3 regions of the Streptomyces sp. NPDC050161 genome follow, and region 2 is predicted to be linked to each of the others. Evidence: predicted binding sites of a transcription regulator. Region 2 holds the regulator's gene; each other region holds the start of a gene.
What was found. The regulator HrcA, encoded in region 2, represses chaperone genes, less so after heat shock. The targets are predictions, from matches to a motif close to TTNGCACTCNGNNNNNCNGAGTGCNAA.
Positions count from the first base shown of each region.

Region 1 (5,881 bases), on a different contig from region 2:
GGGGCGGAGCGCGCGGAGCATCCCGGGGGCCAGCGCCAGGTGGTAGTCCTGGATGAGGACCGCGGCGCCCGGTGCGGCGGCCTCGGCGAGCGCGTCGGCGAAGGCCGCGTTGTACGCCTCGTAGGCCGCCCACTGCGTACGGAAGTCCGTATCGAAGGCGGGTTCCAGGGGCGTCTGGTAGAGCATGTGGTGGACGAACCACAGCACGGAGTTGGCGATGCCGTTGTAGGCGGCGGCGTGCACCTCCGCGGGGATGTCCAGCATCCGGACGCGCTGTCCACCGGTGTCGTCCGGGTCGAGGTCGCCGCCGGTGCGCCGGACGGCCGCGCGGTCGCCGTCGCCGAGCGCGGCGCACACCCAGACCGCGTCGGTGTCGGGGCCGATGGCCGACAGGCCCGAGACGAGACCGCCGCCGCCGCGCTTGGCGGTCAGCGTGCCGTCGGCTGCCCGGGTGTAGGAGACCGGACCGCGATTGGAGGCGACGAGCACCTCGGCAGGCTTGCGTTCGGAGACCATGCGGCGAGAGTAGACGGACGGGGTGCCGCCCGCGCGCCTTCAGGCCGCCCGGCGTTCCGCGTACTCCGGTATTTCGGCCATCGGGGGCCGTTCCTCGGTGTCCACGTCGGTGGTGCGGGGCACGAAACCGGATTCGCCGCGGTCGAACTGGGTGAGCCGGGGCCGCACCAAGTGGCCGCGGGCCAGCCGGAGTTGGGCCGTGCGGTAGATGGCAGCCGCCATCCGGCCGAGTGCCTGGCCGTCCTGGTGGCGGTGCTTGCGGACGCCGACGTCCACCTGGGCGAGCGCGTCCAGGCCGACGGTGTGCAGGGCGTCGACCAAGAGGCCCAGCTCTACGCCGTAGCCGACCGGGAACGGCAGGCGCTCCAGCAGTGAGCGGCGGGCCGCGTACTCGCCGCCCAGGGGCTGCACGAAGCCGGCCAGTTGCGGCCAGTGGAGGTTGAGGAGGGGGCGCGCCACCAGTTCGGTGACCCGGCCGCCCTGTCCGGCACCTGAGCCGGGCGCGCCGCCGGTCTCCAGCGGCCGGTCGTACATCGCCTTCACGAACTGGATGTCCGGATCGGTCAGCAGCGGGCCGACGATGCCGGAGACGAAGTCCGGTGAGAAGGCGCGCAGGTCGGCGTCGACGAAGCAGACGATGTCGCCGCGGGTCGCCAGCAGCGAGCGCCAGAGCACCTCGCCCTTGCCGGGGAGCGCGGGCAGCCGCGGCAGGACGGTGTCACGGTGCACGACGCGCGCGCCGGCCGCCGCCGCGACCTCGGCGGTGCGGTCGGTGGAGCCGGAGTCCAGCACCACCAACTCGTCAACCAGAGGCACATCGGGGGTCATCAGCGCGGCGCGGATGGCCGCGGCGATGGTGCCGACCGTGGCCTCCTCGTCGAGTGCGGGCAGCACCACGCTGACCGTCCTGCCGGTCTGCCGCTTGGCGTCGAGCAGCTGCCCGAGCGGGCGGTCGGCAGCGGACCAGGAGCGGTGCTCAAGCCAGCGCTCCACCTCTTCCAGCACGTCTTCGACTCCTCGGTGCGCGCCGTATCAGCGGCGCATGTGATCCATCTCGCGGTTCGGACGACTATCTCAACCGTCAGGGCCTTCGGTTACAGTCTTGAACAACGCGGACGACCGTCGCATGCCGGGGTCTCCGCACCACAAACGCCTGGGATTTTGCCCAGTGCCATACCGCTCATCCAGAGGGGCAGAGGGATACGGCCCGTTGAAGCCCCGGCAACCCTCCAGCCGGTCTTGCCGCCAGGACGTGAACGTCCCGCGCGCGTGAGGCTCCCGGCTAGGGAAGGTGCCAAATCCGTCTCGTGGCGAGATGCGCCCCGAGGAAGATGAGGAGAAAGGGCCTCCCTCCATGGCTGTGCAAGCTACTGAAGTCACCGAAAACGCTTCCTCCGTCGCTCTGGGTCCTGCCGTCGCGCTCTCCTGCCGCGAATGCGGCGAGCGTTTCGACCTCGGCCCGATCTTCGCCTGTGCGACCTGTTTCGGGCCGCTCGAAGTGGCGTACGACCTGCCGAGTGGCGACCCCGAGGGACTGCGGAAGCGGATCGAGGCCGGTCCCGACAACATCTGGCGCTATGCGCCGCTGCTGCCCGTCCCCGAGGACGTGGCCGAGAAGCCGAACCTCAACCCCGGCTTCACCAAGCTCGTCAAGGCCGACAACCTCGCCCGTGAGCTGGGTGTCACCGGCGGCCTGTACGTCAAGGACGACTCCGGCAACCCGACGCACTCCTTCAAGGACCGGGTCGTCGCCATCGCCGTGGAAGCCGCCCGCGCCTTCGGCTTCACCACCCTGTCCTGCTCGTCGACCGGCAACCTCGCCGGCGCGGTGGGCGCGGCGGCGCGCCGGGCCGGCTTCAAGTCCTGCGTCTTCATCCCGCACGACCTGGAGGCGGGCAAGGTCGTCATGGCCGCGGTCTACGGCGGCGACCTGGTCGGCATCGAGGGCAATTACGACGACGTCAACCGCTTCTGCAGCGAGCTGATCGGCGATCCGCTCGGCGAGGGCTGGGGCTTCGTCAACGTCAACCTCCGTCCGTACTACGGCGAGGGCTCCAAGACGCTCGCGTACGAGATCTGCGAGCAGCTGGGGTGGCGGCTCCCGGACCAGATCGTCATTCCGATCGCGTCGGGCTCGCAGCTGACGAAGATCGACAAGGGTCTGAAGGAGCTGATCGCCCTCGGCCTCGTCGAGGACCGGCCCTACAAGATCTTCGGCGCCCAGGCGGAGGGCTGCTCGCCGGTCTCGACGGCGTTCAAGGCCGGTCACGACGTGGTGCGCCCGCAGAAGCCGGACACCATCGCCAAGTCGCTGGCGATCGGCAACCCGGCCGACGGTCCCTACGTCCTGGACATCGCGCGCCGTACCGGCGGTGCGGTGGAGGATGTGAACGACGAGCAGGTCGTGGACGCGATCAAGCTGCTGGCCCGGACGGAAGGGATCTTCGCGGAGACCGCGGGCGGTGTGACCGTCGGCGTGACCAAGAAGCTCATCGACGAGGGGCTGCTCGACCCGTCCCTGACCACCGTCGTCCTGAACACCGGTGACGGCCTCAAGACGCTTGACGCCGTCGCCCCGACCACGGGCCCCACGGCCACCATCCGCCCGAGCCTGGACGCGTTCCGCTCGGCCGGTCTGGCCGGCTGACCCGTCCCGCCCGCCGCCGCTCGCCCGGCGGCCCCCGAACCCGCAGTCGTATTCCGTAGCCGTTGGAAGGCAGAACCCATGAGCGTCAAGGTCCGCATCCCCACCATCCTCCGCACGTACACCGGTGGCCAGGCCGAGGTCGCGGCCGAGGGCGCGACCCTCTCCGAGGTGATCGGCGACCTGGAGAAGAACCACCAGGGCATCGCGGCCCGTGTGCTGGACGACGCGGGCAAGCTGCGCCGCTTCGTGAACGTGTACGTCAACGACGACGACGTGCGCTTCGAGCAGGGCCTGGAGACGCCTACGCCGGACGGTGCGGGCATCTCGATCATTCCGGCGGTGGCGGGAGGCTGCTGACCGCCTTCGGGGGCCGCTGCCCCCTCGGAAGGAGTGCGCCGTTCAATTCGCGCCATCCTTTCCCTTGACTGACTGGAATGGCCCCGTCCGCGGATAAGCGGACGGGGCCATTCCGAGTTGTGAAAGGGTCCTGCAAAACGCGATACCATTTCGCTGATTCCCTTCCACGCCCCCACCGTGAGCGGTTCGACGCCCATGAGATCGCGGTGAGTTGTGCGCAAAGTGTGTGCAGCATTTGCGGCTTAAGTGCGCTATGCCCGGCCCGACTTGCCCGGGAATATGGGTAGTTCAGGGCATATCGCCCCTTCCTGCGCCGTCAGAATTCTCGTCCGATTGACCTGTTGCGCTGGGCATCGGTGCAGATACATTCAGCGGCGGTCGACGCGTTCCGGCGCACACCCCACGGGCCATTCGCGGGGTGAGGTCTGACCCGGGTCCGCGGAGTGCGGTCCTGCGCAAGGGCCAGTAATAGGGGAGTTAGGCATGGCTCAGGGCACCGTCAAGTGGTTCAACGCGGAGAAGGGGTACGGCTTCATCGCGGTCGACGGTGGTGCGGATGTTTTCGTCCACTACAGCGCGATCCAGATGGACGGTTACCGCACCCTTGAGGAGGGCCAGCGGGTCGAGTTCGAGATCTCGCAGGGCCAGAAAGGGCCGCAGGCGGACATGGTCCGGGTGGCGGCCGGCTGAGGCGCCGACCGACTGCAGCATGAAGGAGGCCCGCATCCCTTCGGGGGTGCGGGCCTCCTGTCGTGCCCGGGACGGTCGGGGGGCGTAGGCCCGACGTATCCCACAGGCGCTTGCACTCTAGGGGGTCGAGTGCTAATCATTGGCGTTAGCACTCTCCGGGTGAGAGTGACAGTTTTGGACCGTCGGCGAGGTCCGCAGGCAGGGCGGGAAGGAACCGTCCGGTGTGTGGTCCGTCCGTCGCGGGCGCCAGCGCGGTCCGGAGAAATCCGCCTCCACGCCTTCGGGCGCGGGAGGTGCCCCCTTCGTCCTGGGAGGACCACTTCACATGGCCAAGATCATCGCGTTCGACGAGGAGGCGCGGCGCGGCCTTGAGCGCGGTATGAACCAGCTCGCCGACGCCGTCAAGGTCACCCTCGGCCCCAAGGGCCGCAACGTCGTCCTTGAGAAGAAGTGGGGCGCCCCCACGATCACCAACGATGGTGTGTCCATCGCCAAGGAGATCGAGCTGGAGGACCCGTACGAGAAGATCGGCGCCGAGCTGGTCAAGGAGGTCGCGAAGAAGACGGACGACGTCGCCGGTGACGGCACGACGACCGCGACCGTCCTGGCCCAGGCGCTCGTCAAGGAGGGCCTGCGCAACGTCGCCGCCGGCGCCAACCCGATGGCGCTCAAGCGCGGCATCGAGAAGGCCGTCGAGGCCGTCTCCGCCGCTCTGCTGGAGCAGGCCAAGGACGTGGAGACCAAGGAGCAGATCGCTTCGACCGCCTCCATCTCCGCCGCTGACACCCAGATCGGCGAGCTGATCGCCGAGGCCATGGACAAGGTCGGCAAGGAAGGCGTCATCACCGTCGAGGAGTCCCAGACCTTCGGTCTGGAGCTGGAACTCACCGAGGGTATGCGCTTCGACAAGGGCTACATCTCGGCGTACTTCGCCACCGACATGGAGCGTATGGAGGCGTCGCTCGACGACCCGTACATCCTGATCGTCAACTCCAAGATCGGCAACGTCAAGGACCTGCTGCCGCTCCTGGAGAAGGTCATGCAGTCCGGCAAGGCGCTGCTGATCATCGCCGAGGACGTCGAGGGCGAGGCCCTGTCGACCCTGGTCGTCAACAAGATCCGTGGCACCTTCAAGTCCGTCGCCGTCAAGGCCCCGGGCTTCGGTGACCGCCGCAAGGCCATGCTCGGCGACATCGCCATCCTCACCGGTGGCACCGTCATCTCCGAGGAGGTCGGCCTCAAGCTGGAGAACGCCGGTCTCGACCTGCTGGGCCGCGCCCGCAAGGTCGTCATCACCAAGGACGAGACCACGATCGTGGACGGCGCTGGCGACAGCGACCAGGTCCAGGGCCGCGTGAACCAGATCCGCGCCGAGATCGAGAACTCGGACAGCGACTACGACCGCGAGAAGCTGCAGGAGCGCCTGGCGAAGCTCGCCGGCGGTGTTGCGGTCATCAAGGCCGGTGCCGCGACCGAGGTCGAGCTCAAGGAGCGCAAGCACCGCATCGAGGACGCCGTTCGCAACGCGAAGGCGGCCGTCGAGGAGGGCATCGTCGCCGGCGGTGGCGTGGCCCTGCTGCAGGCTTCCTCGGTCTTCGAGAAGCTGGAGCTGGAGGGTGACGAGGCCACCGGCGCCAACGCGGTGAAGCTGGCCCTGGAGGCCCCGCTGAA
Region 1 covers NZ_JBITJM010000022.1:76,329-82,209, reverse strand. Annotated here, with positions in the region: gene ACIBK8_RS29120 (trehalose-6-phosphate synthase) at 1-516, opposite strand, end outside; gene ACIBK8_RS29115 (glucosyl-3-phosphoglycerate synthase) at 556-1,521, opposite strand; SAM riboswitch class I at 1,694-1,854, shown strand; gene thrC (threonine synthase) at 1,871-3,163, shown strand; gene ACIBK8_RS29105 (MoaD/ThiS family protein) at 3,242-3,520, shown strand; gene ACIBK8_RS29100 (cold-shock protein) at 4,004-4,210, shown strand; gene groL (chaperonin GroEL) at 4,536-5,881, shown strand, end outside.
Region 1: the regulator HrcA is predicted to act here: its motif matches at 4,320-4,346, upstream of groL (chaperonin GroEL).

Region 2 (5,881 bases):
GACCCGCAGCCGCCGCACCGATACCGCGTGCCGCCCCTCGGGGCCCGTCAGCGTCAGCGTGCCGCCGGTCCGCACGTCCGCGAGGGACTCCACCAGAAAGACCGGGGCCGTCATGCCGCGTCCCCCGCGCCGTCCCGGTCCAACCCGCCGCGCGCCGCGTCCAGTTCGGACATCAGCAGCTCCACCAGCTCGCCGGCCGGCAGCTCGCGCGCCATCCGGTGGCCCTGCCCGGCCCACAGTGCCATGCCCTGCGCGTCCCCCGCCTTCGCGGCGGCCTTGCGCAGCCCCGAGGTGAGCTGGTGGACGGCCGGGTAGGCGGCCGGCGCGTACGGTCCGTGCTCCCGCAGGAAGCGGTTGGCCAGACCACGGGCCGGACGGCCGGTGAACGCCCGGGTCAGCTCGGTGCGGGTGAACAGCGGATTGGTCAGCGCCCGCTTGTGCAGCTCGTGCGCGCCGGACTCCGGGGTGATCAGGAAGGCGGTGCCGAGCTGCACCAGGGTGGCGCCCGCGGTCAGCGCGGCGGCGATCTGCGCCCCGCGCATCAGCCCGCCCGCCGCGATGACGGGAATCTGCACGGCCTCGCGGACCTGCGCGATCAGCGAGAGCAGCCCGATACCTGCGCCGGTACCGTCGGCCTGCGGGTCGTCGCGGTGGGTGCCCTGGTGGCCGCCGGCCTCGATGCCCTGGACACAGACCGCGTCCGCGCCCGACCACTGCGCGGCCTGCGCCTCGGCGGGGGTGGTGACGGTGACGATGGTGTACGTGCCGACCGCGGCGAAGGCGTCCAGCACGGCGCGCGAGGGGCAGCCGAAGACGAAGGAGACGACCGGCACCGGGTCCTCGCGCAGAATCGCCAGCTTGGCCTCGAAGCCGTCGTCGGAGCCGCCGCACGCGTCGACCTCGCCGAGCGGCGTCTCGTACCAGGTGGCCTCACCGGCGAGCTGGTCGCGGTAGACGTCGACGGCCGCGGTGTCGGCGAGCGGCGGCTGCGGCATGAAGAGGTTCACGCCGAAGGGCCTGCCGGTCAGCCCGCGCAGCCGTTTGATCTCCTGGTACATGCCGTCGGCGGTTTTGTAGCCGGCGGCGAGGAATCCGAGGCCGCCGGCGTCACTGACGGCGGCGGCCAGCTCAGGCCGGGAGATGCCGCCGGCCATCGGGGCCTGCACGATCGGATGGCGGCAGAAATCGGTCAGCGCGGTGGACATGACCACATCGTGCCACGCCCACCGCGCCGCTCCGCACCGGGTCGGGCACACACCGTGCCCCGACCCCACGAGCCGTTGGCCCACCGCCTGTTGGCTGTGCCTGTCCGGGGGCGACCCCCGGACCCCCGGCACACGTACCTACCGCCCGTTGAACGCATCCTTCAGGCGCGAGAAGAGCCCCTGCTGCCCCGGTTGAAACTGGCCCGTGGGGCGCTCTTCACCACGGAGCTTGGCCAGCCGCCGCAGCAGCTCTTCCTGCTCGGCGTCGAGCTTGGAGGGTGTCAGCACCTCGACGTGGACGATCAGGTCGCCACGGCCGCCGCCGCGCAGGTGCGTCACACCCCGCTGGTGCAGCGGGATCGACTGGCCGGACTGGGTACCGGGCCGTACGTCGATCTCCTCCATCCCGTCCAGCGTCTCCAGCGGACACTTGGTGCCCAGGGACGCCGCGGTCATCGGGATGGTGACCGTGCAGTGCAGGTCGTCACCGCGCCGCTGGAAGACGGAGTGGGCCAGCTCGTGGATCTCGACGTAGAGGTCACCGGCCGGGCCGCCGCCGGGGCCGACCTCGCCCTCGCCCGCGAGCTGGATCCGGGTGCCGTTGTCGACACCCGCCGGGATCTTCACGGTGAGGGTGCGGCGCGAGCGGATCCGCCCGTCGCCCGCACACTCGGGGCACGGCGTCGGCACGACCGTGCCGAAGCCCTGGCACTGCGGGCACGGCCTGGACGTCATGACCTGGCCGAGGAAGGAGCGGGTGACCTGCGAGACCTCACCGCGACCGCGGCACATGTCGCAGGTCTGCGCCGAGGTACCGGGCGCCGCGCCCTCGCCGGTGCACGTGGTGCACACGATGGCGGTGTCGACCTGGATGTCCTTGGTCGTGCCGAAGGCCGCTTCGTTCAGCTCGATGTCGAGCCGGATCATCGCGTCCTGGCCGCGCCGGGTCCGCGAGCGCGGGCCGCGCTGCGAGGAGGCACCGAAGAACGCGTCCATGATGTCGGAGAAGTTGCCGAAGCCCGCGCCGAAGCCGCCGGCCCCGCCACCGCCGCCCGCCTGCGAGAGCGGGTCGCCGCCGAGGTCGTAGACCTGCTTCTTCTGCGGGTCCGACAGCACCTCGTAAGCGGCGTTGATCTCCTTGAACCGCTCCTGGGTCTTCGGATCCGGGTTCACATCCGGGTGCAGCTCACGGGCCAGCCGCCGGAAAGCCTTCTTGATCTGGTCCTGCGAGGCGTCGCGGCTGACACCGAGGACCGTGTAATAGTCCGTGGCCACTTACGACTCCGCCAGGATCTGTCCGACGTAACGTGCCACTGCGCGTACCGCTCCCATCGTTCCGGGGTAGTCCATGCGGGTCGGTCCGACCACGCCGAGTTTGGCGACTGCCTCGTCGCCCGAACCGTAGCCGACCGCGACCACCGATGTGGCCGCCAGCCCTTCGTGGGCATTCTCATGCCCGATACGTACGGTCATGCCCGAGTCTTTGGCCTCCCCGAGCAGCTTGAGCAGCACCACGTGCTCCTCAAGGGCTTCCAGCACCGGCCGGATGGTCAGTGGGAAATCGTGCCCGAAGCGCGTGAGATTGGCGGTCCCGCCGATCACCAGACGCTCCTCGGTCTCCTCCACCAAAGTCTCCAGCAGCACCGAGAGCACCGTCGAGACGGTACCGCGGTCCTCCTGCTCGAAGGAGTCCGGAAGATCCTGCACCAATTGCGGCACATCCGCGAACCGGCGGCCCACCACCCGGCTGTTGAGCCGGGCCCGCAGATCGGCGAGGGACGCCTCACCGAACGGCGCCTGGCAGTCGATCAGCCGCTGCTCGACCCGCCCGGTGTCCGTGATCAGGACGAGCATCAGCCGCGCGGGCGCCAGCGACAGCAGCTCCACGTGCCGGACCGTCGACCGGGTCAGCGAGGGGTACTGCACGACCGCGACCTGCCGGGTCAGCTGCGCGAGCAGCCGGACCGTGCGGCCCACCACGTCGTCGAGGTCGACCGCGCCGTCCAGGAAGTTCTGGATGGCCCGGCGCTCCGGGCTGGACAGCGGCTTGACGCCGGCCAGCTTGTCGACGAACAGGCGGTAGCCCTTGTCGGTGGGGATCCGGCCCGCGCTGGTGTGCGGCTGGGCGATGAACCCCTCGTCCTCCAGGAAAGCCATGTCGTTGCGGACCGTCGCCGGGGAGACGCCCAGCTGATGGCGCTCGGTCAGCGCCTTCGAGCCGACCGGCTCCTCGGTGCCGACGTAGTCCTGGACGATGGCACGCAGCACCTCAAGCCTGCGTTCACTGAGCATGGCGCACACCTCCAGTCCTGCCGTCCGGGCCGCCGCGTCCGCCTGGCACTCACCCGGGTCGAGTGCCAAACACCGCTCCAGTGTACGGCCGGGTAGCACGGCCGGGGCAAGGGCGCCCGCCCGGAACACCGACCGTGGCCCCTGATCCGCCGGGCAACGCTATCGCGATACCGATAGCGTCTCGGCATGCGCACGACTTGGGAAGAGGCCGGGTGGGAACGGCTCGGTGAGCACATCGCCAGACGCCGGATGCCGGGCTGGGACGAGACCGTCGGCGTCATCGCGGGGACCGAAGGCGTCCTGCTCGTGGACACCGGCGCGACCCTGCGCGACGGCGCCGCGCTGCGCCGCTCCGTCCGCGCGGTGCTCGGCCGCGACGTGACACATCTCGCGCTGACCCATCCGCACTTCGACCACGTCCTGGGCGCCGCCGCCTTCGCCGGGGTGCAGGTGTTCGCCGCGGCGGGGATGGACGAGCTGCTGGCGCGCGGCGGCGACGCCCTGCGGCTCGACGCGGTGCGGCACGGCGTCGACCCGGACGCGGCGGCGGACGCCGCCGACCTGCTGGTGCGCCCGCACCATCTCGTGCACGGCGAGCTGACCGTGGACCTCGGCGGCCGGCAGGTGCTGCTCGCCAACGTCGGCCCCGGCCACACCGCGCACGACCTGGCGGTACTCGCCGCCGACCGGCCCGGCGCCCCCGAAGTCGTCTTCTGCGGCGACCTGGTCGAGGAGTCCGGCGAACCGTCCGCGGGACCGGACGCGCTGGTGCGGCAGTGGCCCGCCGCCCTGGACCGGCTGCTGGCCCTGGGCGGCGATGACGCGGTGTACGTACCGGGGCACGGCGCTGTCGTGGATGCCCGTTTCGTCCGTGAGCAGCGCAACACGCTCGCCGCCCGTTTCGGCGTGTCCCCCGCCTGACCGGCGCCGCCCCCGTATCTTCCGCACCGCCCGCCGCGATGCCGGTACCTCCGCACCGCCCTCCCGTGCCCACCGGGCGCCCCGCGCCTTCGTCACAGAACAGGTCCGCAGACCCCATGCAGAGCAAGCGCTACAGCTCCGACCTCACCCCGCCCTGGAAGAAGCAGCGCCCCGCCCCCGAGGTGCCGGCCGACCCCGATCTGGTGGTCGAGGAGGTCACCACGGGCTTCTGCGGCGCGGTGATCCGCTGCGAGAAGTCGGCGCAGGGCCCGACGGTCACCCTGGAGGACCGCTTCGGCAAGCACCGCGTCTTCCCGATGGAGCCGCGCGGCTTCCTCCTGGAGGGCAAGGTCGTCACTCTCGTACGGCCCGCGGGCCGCCCCGCGCCGAGCGCGCCGGCCCGTACGGCGTCCGGCTCGGTCGCGGTCCCCGGCGCCCGCGCCCGGGTCGCGCGGGCCGGCCGCATCTATGTGGAGGGGCGGCACGACGCGGAGCTGGTGGAGCGGGTGTGGGGCGACGATCTGCGCATCGAGGGGGTCGTCGTGGAGTACCTGGAGGGCATCGACGACCTCCCGGCGATCGTCCGTTCCTTCTCCCCCGGCCCCGACGCCAGGCTCGGCGTCCTCGTCGACCATCTCGTGCCCGGCTCGAAGGAGTCCCGGATCGCGGCCGAGGTGACCGGTGAGCATGCGCTGGTGGTCGGCCATCCGTACATCGACGTGTGGGAGGCGGTGAAGCCGTCGTCCGTCGGCATCCCCGGCTGGCCGTCCGTGCCGCGCGGCCAGGACTGGAAGACGGGGGTCTGCCGGGCCTTGGGCTGGCCGGAGAACACCGGCGCGGCATGGCAGCGGATCCTGTCCGGCGTCCGCTCCTACCGCGACCTCGAACCCGCGCTCCTCGGGCGGGTGGAGGAGCTGATCGACTTCGTTACGGGCGGCGGTGACGCTTGACCGGGGGGAGGGTCTCGAACTCCGTGGTGTCCAGCTCGACGCCGAGCGGTTCCAGCGGCACCGGCCGGCCGAACTTCGTGGCCACGTCCACCTCGTAGTCAGCCTCCGGGCCGCTTCCCGACGGCTTGCTGAGCAGGACGCACTGGGCCTCCATGGGGTCGATGATCAGGTACAGGGGAACCCCGCCCGCTGCGTAGAGAGCACGCTTCTCGCCGTAGTCACGATCGACGCTGCTCTTCGACACGACCTCCACGAGGAGCGTCACCGCCGCCACGGGAACGAGGCGTCCCGGCCCCTCGAACGCGCCGCGTTCGAGCACGACGAGGTCGGGCTGAGGCTCGCTGGCCTCCTGTGGAATGGCGATGTCCTGTGTCTGCTTGCGGTGCCACCGGGCCCGCGGGATCTGGTCCACCACCCGCTCGATGATGTCGTTGTGGACCCAGTCGGGCCCGGCCATCATCACAATGTCCCCCCACAGGAGTTCCGCCTTGTAACCCTCGGGAACCTCCAGGT
Region 2 covers NZ_JBITJM010000002.1:489,882-495,762, reverse strand. Annotated here, with positions in the region: gene ACIBK8_RS05325 (16S rRNA (uracil(1498)-N(3))-methyltransferase) at 1-114, opposite strand, end outside; gene ACIBK8_RS05320 (nitronate monooxygenase) at 111-1,205, opposite strand; gene dnaJ (molecular chaperone DnaJ) at 1,344-2,480, opposite strand; gene hrcA (heat-inducible transcriptional repressor HrcA) at 2,481-3,497, opposite strand; gene ACIBK8_RS05305 (MBL fold metallo-hydrolase) at 3,684-4,418, shown strand; gene ACIBK8_RS05300 (DUF3097 domain-containing protein) at 4,535-5,368, shown strand; gene ACIBK8_RS05295 (Uma2 family endonuclease) at 5,346-5,881, opposite strand, start outside.

Region 3 (5,881 bases), on a different contig from region 2:
TCGTCCAGCACCTTGGCGGCGTGCACCAGGGCGGAGCCACCACCGGAGACGATGCCCTCCTCGACCGCGGCGCGGGTCGCGGAGATGGCGTCCTCCAGACGGTGCTTCTTCTCCTTGAGCTCGACCTCGGTGGCCGCACCCACGCGGATGACGCAGACGCCACCGGCGAGCTTGGCGAGGCGCTCCTGGAGCTTCTCGCGGTCCCAGTCCGAGTCGGTGGACTCGATCTCGGCCTTGATCTGGTTGACGCGGCCCGCGACGTCGTCGGAGTTGCCGCCACCGTCGACGATGGTGGTGTCGTCCTTGGTGACGGTCACGCGACGGGCGGTGCCCAGCACGTCGAGACCGGCCTGGTCGAGCTTGAGGCCGACCTCTTCGGCGATGACGGTGGCACCGGTGAGGGTGGCCATGTCGCCGAGCATCGCCTTGCGGCGGTCGCCGAAGCCCGGGGCCTTGACGGCCACGGCGTTGAAGGTGCCGCGGATCTTGTTGACGACGAGGGTGGAGAGCGCCTCGCCCTCGACGTCCTCGGCGATGATCAGCAGCGGCTTGGACGAGCCGGCCTGGATGACCTTCTCCAGCAGCGGCAGCAGGTCCTGGATCGAGCCGATCTTGCCCTGGTGGATCAGGATGTACGGGTCCTCAAGGACGGCCTCCATACGCTCCTGGTCGGTGACCATGTAGGGCGAGAGGTAACCCTTGTCGAAGGCCATGCCCTCGGTGAAGTCCAGCTCCAGACCGAAGGTGTTGGACTCCTCGACGGTGATGACACCGTCCTTGCCGACCTTGTCCATCGCCTCGGCGATCAGCTCGCCGACCTGCTTGTCCTGGGCGGACAGACCGGCGACGGCCGCGATGTCGGCCTTGTCCTCGATCGGGCTTGCGGTCGCGAGAAGGTCGTCGGACACGGCCTTGACCGCGGCGTCGATGCCCTTCTTCAGCGCGGCGGGGGAGGCGCCAGCGGCGACGTTGCGCAGGCCCTCGCGGACCAGCGCCTGGGCCAGCACGGTGGCGGTGGTGGTGCCGTCACCCGCGATGTCGTTGGTCTTGGTCGCCACCTCCTTCACGAGCTGGGCGCCCAGGTTCTCGTAGGGGTCGTCGACCTCCACCTCACGGGCGATGGTGACGCCGTCGTTGGTGATGGTCGGCGCGCCGAACTTCTTGTCGATGACGACGTTGCGGCCCTTGGGGCCGATCGTCACCTTCACCGTGTCGGCAAGCTTGTTGACGCCGCGCTCGAGGGCGCGACGGGCGTCCTCGTCGAACTTCAGAATCTTCGCCATGAGTTACGTGTCCTTAGTCGTACTCTCAACGAACTGCGCCCCTGCCCCGGTTGTTTAGACACGGGAACCAGGGGCGCAGATCACAGCAATGCTGGGTGACTTACTTCTCGACGATCGCGAGAACGTCGCGAGCCGAGAGGACGAGGTAGTCCTCGTTGTTGTACTTCACCTCGGTGCCGCCGTACTTGCTGTAGAGCACGACGTCGCCGACGGAAACGTCGAGCGGAAGACGGTTGCCGTCCTCGAAGCGGCCCGGACCGACGGCCAGGACGACGCCCTCCTGGGGCTTCTCCTTGGCAGTGTCCGGAATGACCAGGCCAGAGGCCGTGGTCTGCTCGGCGTCGAGCGGCTGGACCACAATGCGGTCCTCGAGCGGCTTGATGGCAACCTTGGTGCTGGCGGTCGTCACGATCCGACCTCCCCCTTCGGAGATCTCACGGGGTTAACTGTCTGAGGTGGCGACCAGGAGGATCCGTCGTCGCGGGTGCCGGACCAGCCCATCGCCGTGTTTAGCACTCCCCTGCGGAGAGTGCCAACGCCGACACTATGACGCAGTTAGCACTCGGTCAAGCGGAGTGCCAGTCGAGCCTTTGCGCGGGTCGCCGCCCACCAGGCGGTTCCGGTGCCGAACCGGACACACCTGGACCGGACACCGCAACCCTGCCCAGGTCCGTCTCGTCTACCTCTTCGACTGCCGAGCCGACAGCCAGGCCCGTCCCGTCCGGGGACCGCGGCTCCGACGAACCATGGCGGAGGAAACAGGTGCGAGAACCCACGAGTGTGCCCCGGGCGACGGGCGGAGAGGAGAACGAGGCCGAGCGCACCATGACCTTCGCCGCGCTCGCCCAGGCACCCGACCGCCGCAGGACGGAGGCCGGGCTGCTCGCGTTCGCCGTGGCGATCACCGTCTTCGGCTATGCGTACGCCGGTCTGTCGATCAAGGGGGAACTGCCCGACGGGCTGGCCGGCTTCGCCGCCGCCATGATCGGCGTCGCCCTGGTGCCGCACCTGGTCGTACGGCGCTTCGCGGCCCGCGCCGACCCGCTGATCCTGCCGCTGGCCACCCTGCTGACCGGCCTCGGCCTGGTCCTGCTGCACCGTCTCGACCTCACCTACGAGGCCAGGCCCTCGCTGCACATGCAGCCGGCGGGCAGCGGCCAGCTGGTGTGGACCCTGATAGGGACGGCGGTCTGCGTCGGCATCCTGATAGTGCTGCGCGATCACCGCTTCCTCCAGCGCTACGTCTACCTGACGATGGCCGTCGGACTCGTGCTGCTGATGGCGCCGGCCTTCTTCGGCGCCGACCAGTTCGGCGCCAAGCGCTGGATCCTGCTCGGGCCGCTGTCGCTCCAGCCGGGCGAGTTCGTGAAGCTGATGATCGCGGTGTTCTTCGCGGGCTATCTGACGGTCAACCGCGACGCGCTCGCCCTGACCGGACGCCGGGTGATGGGTGTCCAGCTGCCGCCCGGCAGGCAGCTCGGGCCGATCTTCACGATCTGGGTCGTCAGCCTGCTGGTGCTGGTCTTCGAACGGGACCTGGGCACCTCGCTGATCTTCTTCGGCGTCTTCGTGATCATGCTGTACATGGCCACCCAGCGGACCGGCTGGGTGGTGTGCGGCCTGCTGATGGCCGTCGTCGGCGCCGCCGTCGTCGGCTCGGCCGAACCGCACGTCAAGGGCCGTGTGATGGCCTGGCTGCACCCCATGGACATCTTCCTCCCCGAGGGCAAGCGACCGCCGGGGCTGATCTCCGACCAGTCGGCGCAGGCGCTGTTCAGCTTCGGCAGCGGCGGCATCGGCGGCAGCGGCCTGGGCCAGGGGCACCCGGAGCTGATCGGCTTCGCGGGCAACAGCGACTTCATCCTCACCACCGTCGGCGAGGAACTGGGCCTGGCCGGGGTGATGGTCGTCCTGCTGCTCTACACGCTGCTCGCCCAGCGCGGGATGCGGGTGGGTCTGACCGCCCGCGACCCCTTCGGCAAACTGCTCGCCGTCGGCCTCTCCGGCGCGCTGCTGCTCCAGGTCTTCGTCGTCTGCGGCGGCGTCACCGGGCTGATCCCGCTCACCGGCAAGGCCCTGCCGTTCCTCGCCAAGGGCGGCTCGTCGCTGGTCGCGAACTGGGTGATGGTGGCGCTGCTGATCCGGATCAGCGACAGCGCGCAGAAGCGCCGCGAACCGGTGGGCGCCTTCGCCCGGGGCTCACGGCGCCGCGGCAGGGGGCGGCGCGCGGCGGGTCCGCCGGGCGACGAGTAACGGCCTGGGGGCGGCCCGCGCCGGCCGCCCCCGCGCCGGGGCTACATGTAGTCCTCAAGACGCGCCACCGCGTACCCCTGCCGGGTCGCCGTGTTCAGCACCTCGCGGACCAGGTCGGGCATGGTCGCCGACCAGTCCTCGCGGCCCCGGAAGTGGCTCAGGATGATGTCGCCCGGGTGGAGTTTCCGGTCGTCGCCGCTGTAGTCGAAGTGGTCGGGGAACGCCTCCGTGGCCCACAGCGGGAACGCCTGCACGCCGCAGGAGGCCGCGGCCTTGAGGGTGTCGAGCGTGAAGTCGCCGTACGGCGGGCGGAACAGCCGGGGCGTGTGGCCGAGTTCGCGGGTGAGGTTGTCCTGCTGGCCGCAGATCTCGGTGCGCTGGTCATCGGCGCTCAGGCCGGGCAGGTAGCGGTGGTGCAGCGTGTGGTTGTGCACGCCGTTGCCCAGCTGCTGCGCCGTGCGGAAGTAGGCGTAGCCGGCCCCGTCCTTGGCGAGGTAGTCGCTGAGGAACGCGCTGTAGGGGACCTTCAGCTCGTCCATCATCCGGAGGAAGTCCGGATCCTTCTCGTAGCCGTCGTCGAGGGTGAGGAAGACGACCTTCTGGTCGGTGGGCACCCGGGAGACGGCCTGCGGCAGTTCCTTGCCGCCGCCCTGTGAGAACCACGGCTCGGTGGTCAGCTCCGGTTTGACGGCCGGCGGTTCGGGGGGCTCCAGCGGCACCGCGTCCAGCCCCCAGCGTTTGGCCGCCGCCACCTTGCGGGCCTGTGCCCGCTCCGCGTGCCGCGCTTGGGTCAGCAGCGCGCGGGCCTCCGGGGCCAGGGCGGCCCGGCGTGCGGCGGGTTCGTTGTCCTGCTGGTCACCGGAGCGCTCCGTGCCGCAGCCGGCGGCCAGCAGTCCGAGGACGCTCAGCGCCGCCAGGCCGCGCGCCCCGCGGGATGCCGTCCCGCTCCGGGCGGGTCTGTGCCCGCTTTTGTGCTGGAAAAATCTGACAAGATGCATAACGCCGGATACTGGCAGCGCCGCCCGCCGCCACGCCGCCCGCCACGCGGCAAGGTCCACCGACCGGCCCACCGCCCCCGGAGCCGGGACGGCACCCCCACCGGGCCGTGACACCGGCCCCCGCACCGGCACGCGATGATGGGCGGGTGACCGACCTCGACTCCTTCTCCGCGCTGCTCACCCCCGAGGGACAGGCGCTGCTGGCCGCACTGCACGACCACGACCCGGCCGACGAACTGGCCACCGCGACCCGGCTGCGCCGCGACCACCCCGCGGACCTGGTGTCCGCCGCCCTGGGGCAGGCCCGGCTGCGGCAGCGCGCCGCCGCCAAGTTCGGGGCGGACGCGAGCCGGATGTACTTCACGCAGAACGGCGTCGAGCAGTCCACCCGCGCCACCGTCGCCGCCCACCGCGCCGCCCGCCTCGCCGCGCTGGGCGTGCGCACACTGGCCGACCTGTGCTCCGGGATCGGCGGCGACGCCATCGCACTGGCGCGGGCCGGGATCCGCGTGCTGGCCGTCGACCGCGACCCGCTGGCCTGCGCGGCGGCCCGCGCCAACGCCGACGCGCTGGGCCTCGCCGAGCTGATCGAGGTGCGCTGCGCGGACGTCACGGAGGTGGAAACCGCCGGGTACGACGCGGTGTTCGTCGACCCGGCGCGGCGTCAAAAGGTGCGGGGCGGCCGGATCTTCGACCCCGAGGCGTACTCGCCGCCGCTGTCCTGGGCCGTCGCGGCGGCCCGTACCGCCCCGTTCGCCGCGCTGAAGATCGCGCCGGGGGTGCCGCACGACGCGCTGCCCGATGACGCCGAGACGGAGTGGATCTCCGACGGGGGCGACGTGAAGGAGGCGGTGGTGTGGTTCGGCACGGAGCCGGGCGCCCGCCGCGCCACGCTGCTGCCGGCCGGCCACTCGCTGCTCGGCGCCGGTCTGCCCGACCCGGAGCCAGGACCCGTGGGCCGCTACCTGTACGAGCCGGACGGCGCCGTGATCCGCGCCCACCTCGTCGCGGACGTCGCCCGGCAGGTCGACGGCCGGCTGATCGACCCGACCATCGCGTACGTCACCGCCGACGCGCTGCGCCCGACCTCGTACGCGACCGCCTACGAGATCACCGACGTCCTGCCGTTCCACGTCAAGCGGCTCAGGGCGCTGCTGCGGGAGCGCGGCGTGGGCATCGCGGTGATCAAGAAGCGGGGCTCCGCGGTCGAGCCGGAGGAGCTGCGCAAGAAGCTGAAGCTGCCCGGCGGCGGCAACTCCGCCACGATCTTCCTGACCCGGGTCGCCGGGGCACCGTCGATGCTGCTCGGCCGGCCGGCCGGGGACGCGGTCACGTGAGGTCGGTGAG
Region 3 covers NZ_JBITJM010000005.1:308,786-314,666, forward strand. Annotated here, with positions in the region: gene groL (chaperonin GroEL) at 1-1,283, opposite strand, end outside; gene groES (co-chaperone GroES) at 1,384-1,692, opposite strand; gene ACIBK8_RS11345 (FtsW/RodA/SpoVE family cell cycle protein) at 2,109-3,536, shown strand; gene ACIBK8_RS11350 (polysaccharide deacetylase family protein) at 3,578-4,534, opposite strand; gene ACIBK8_RS11355 (SAM-dependent methyltransferase) at 4,681-5,871, shown strand; gene ACIBK8_RS11360 (hypothetical protein) at 5,864-5,881, opposite strand, start outside.
Region 3: the regulator HrcA is predicted to act here: its motif matches at 1,839-1,865, upstream of groES (co-chaperone GroES).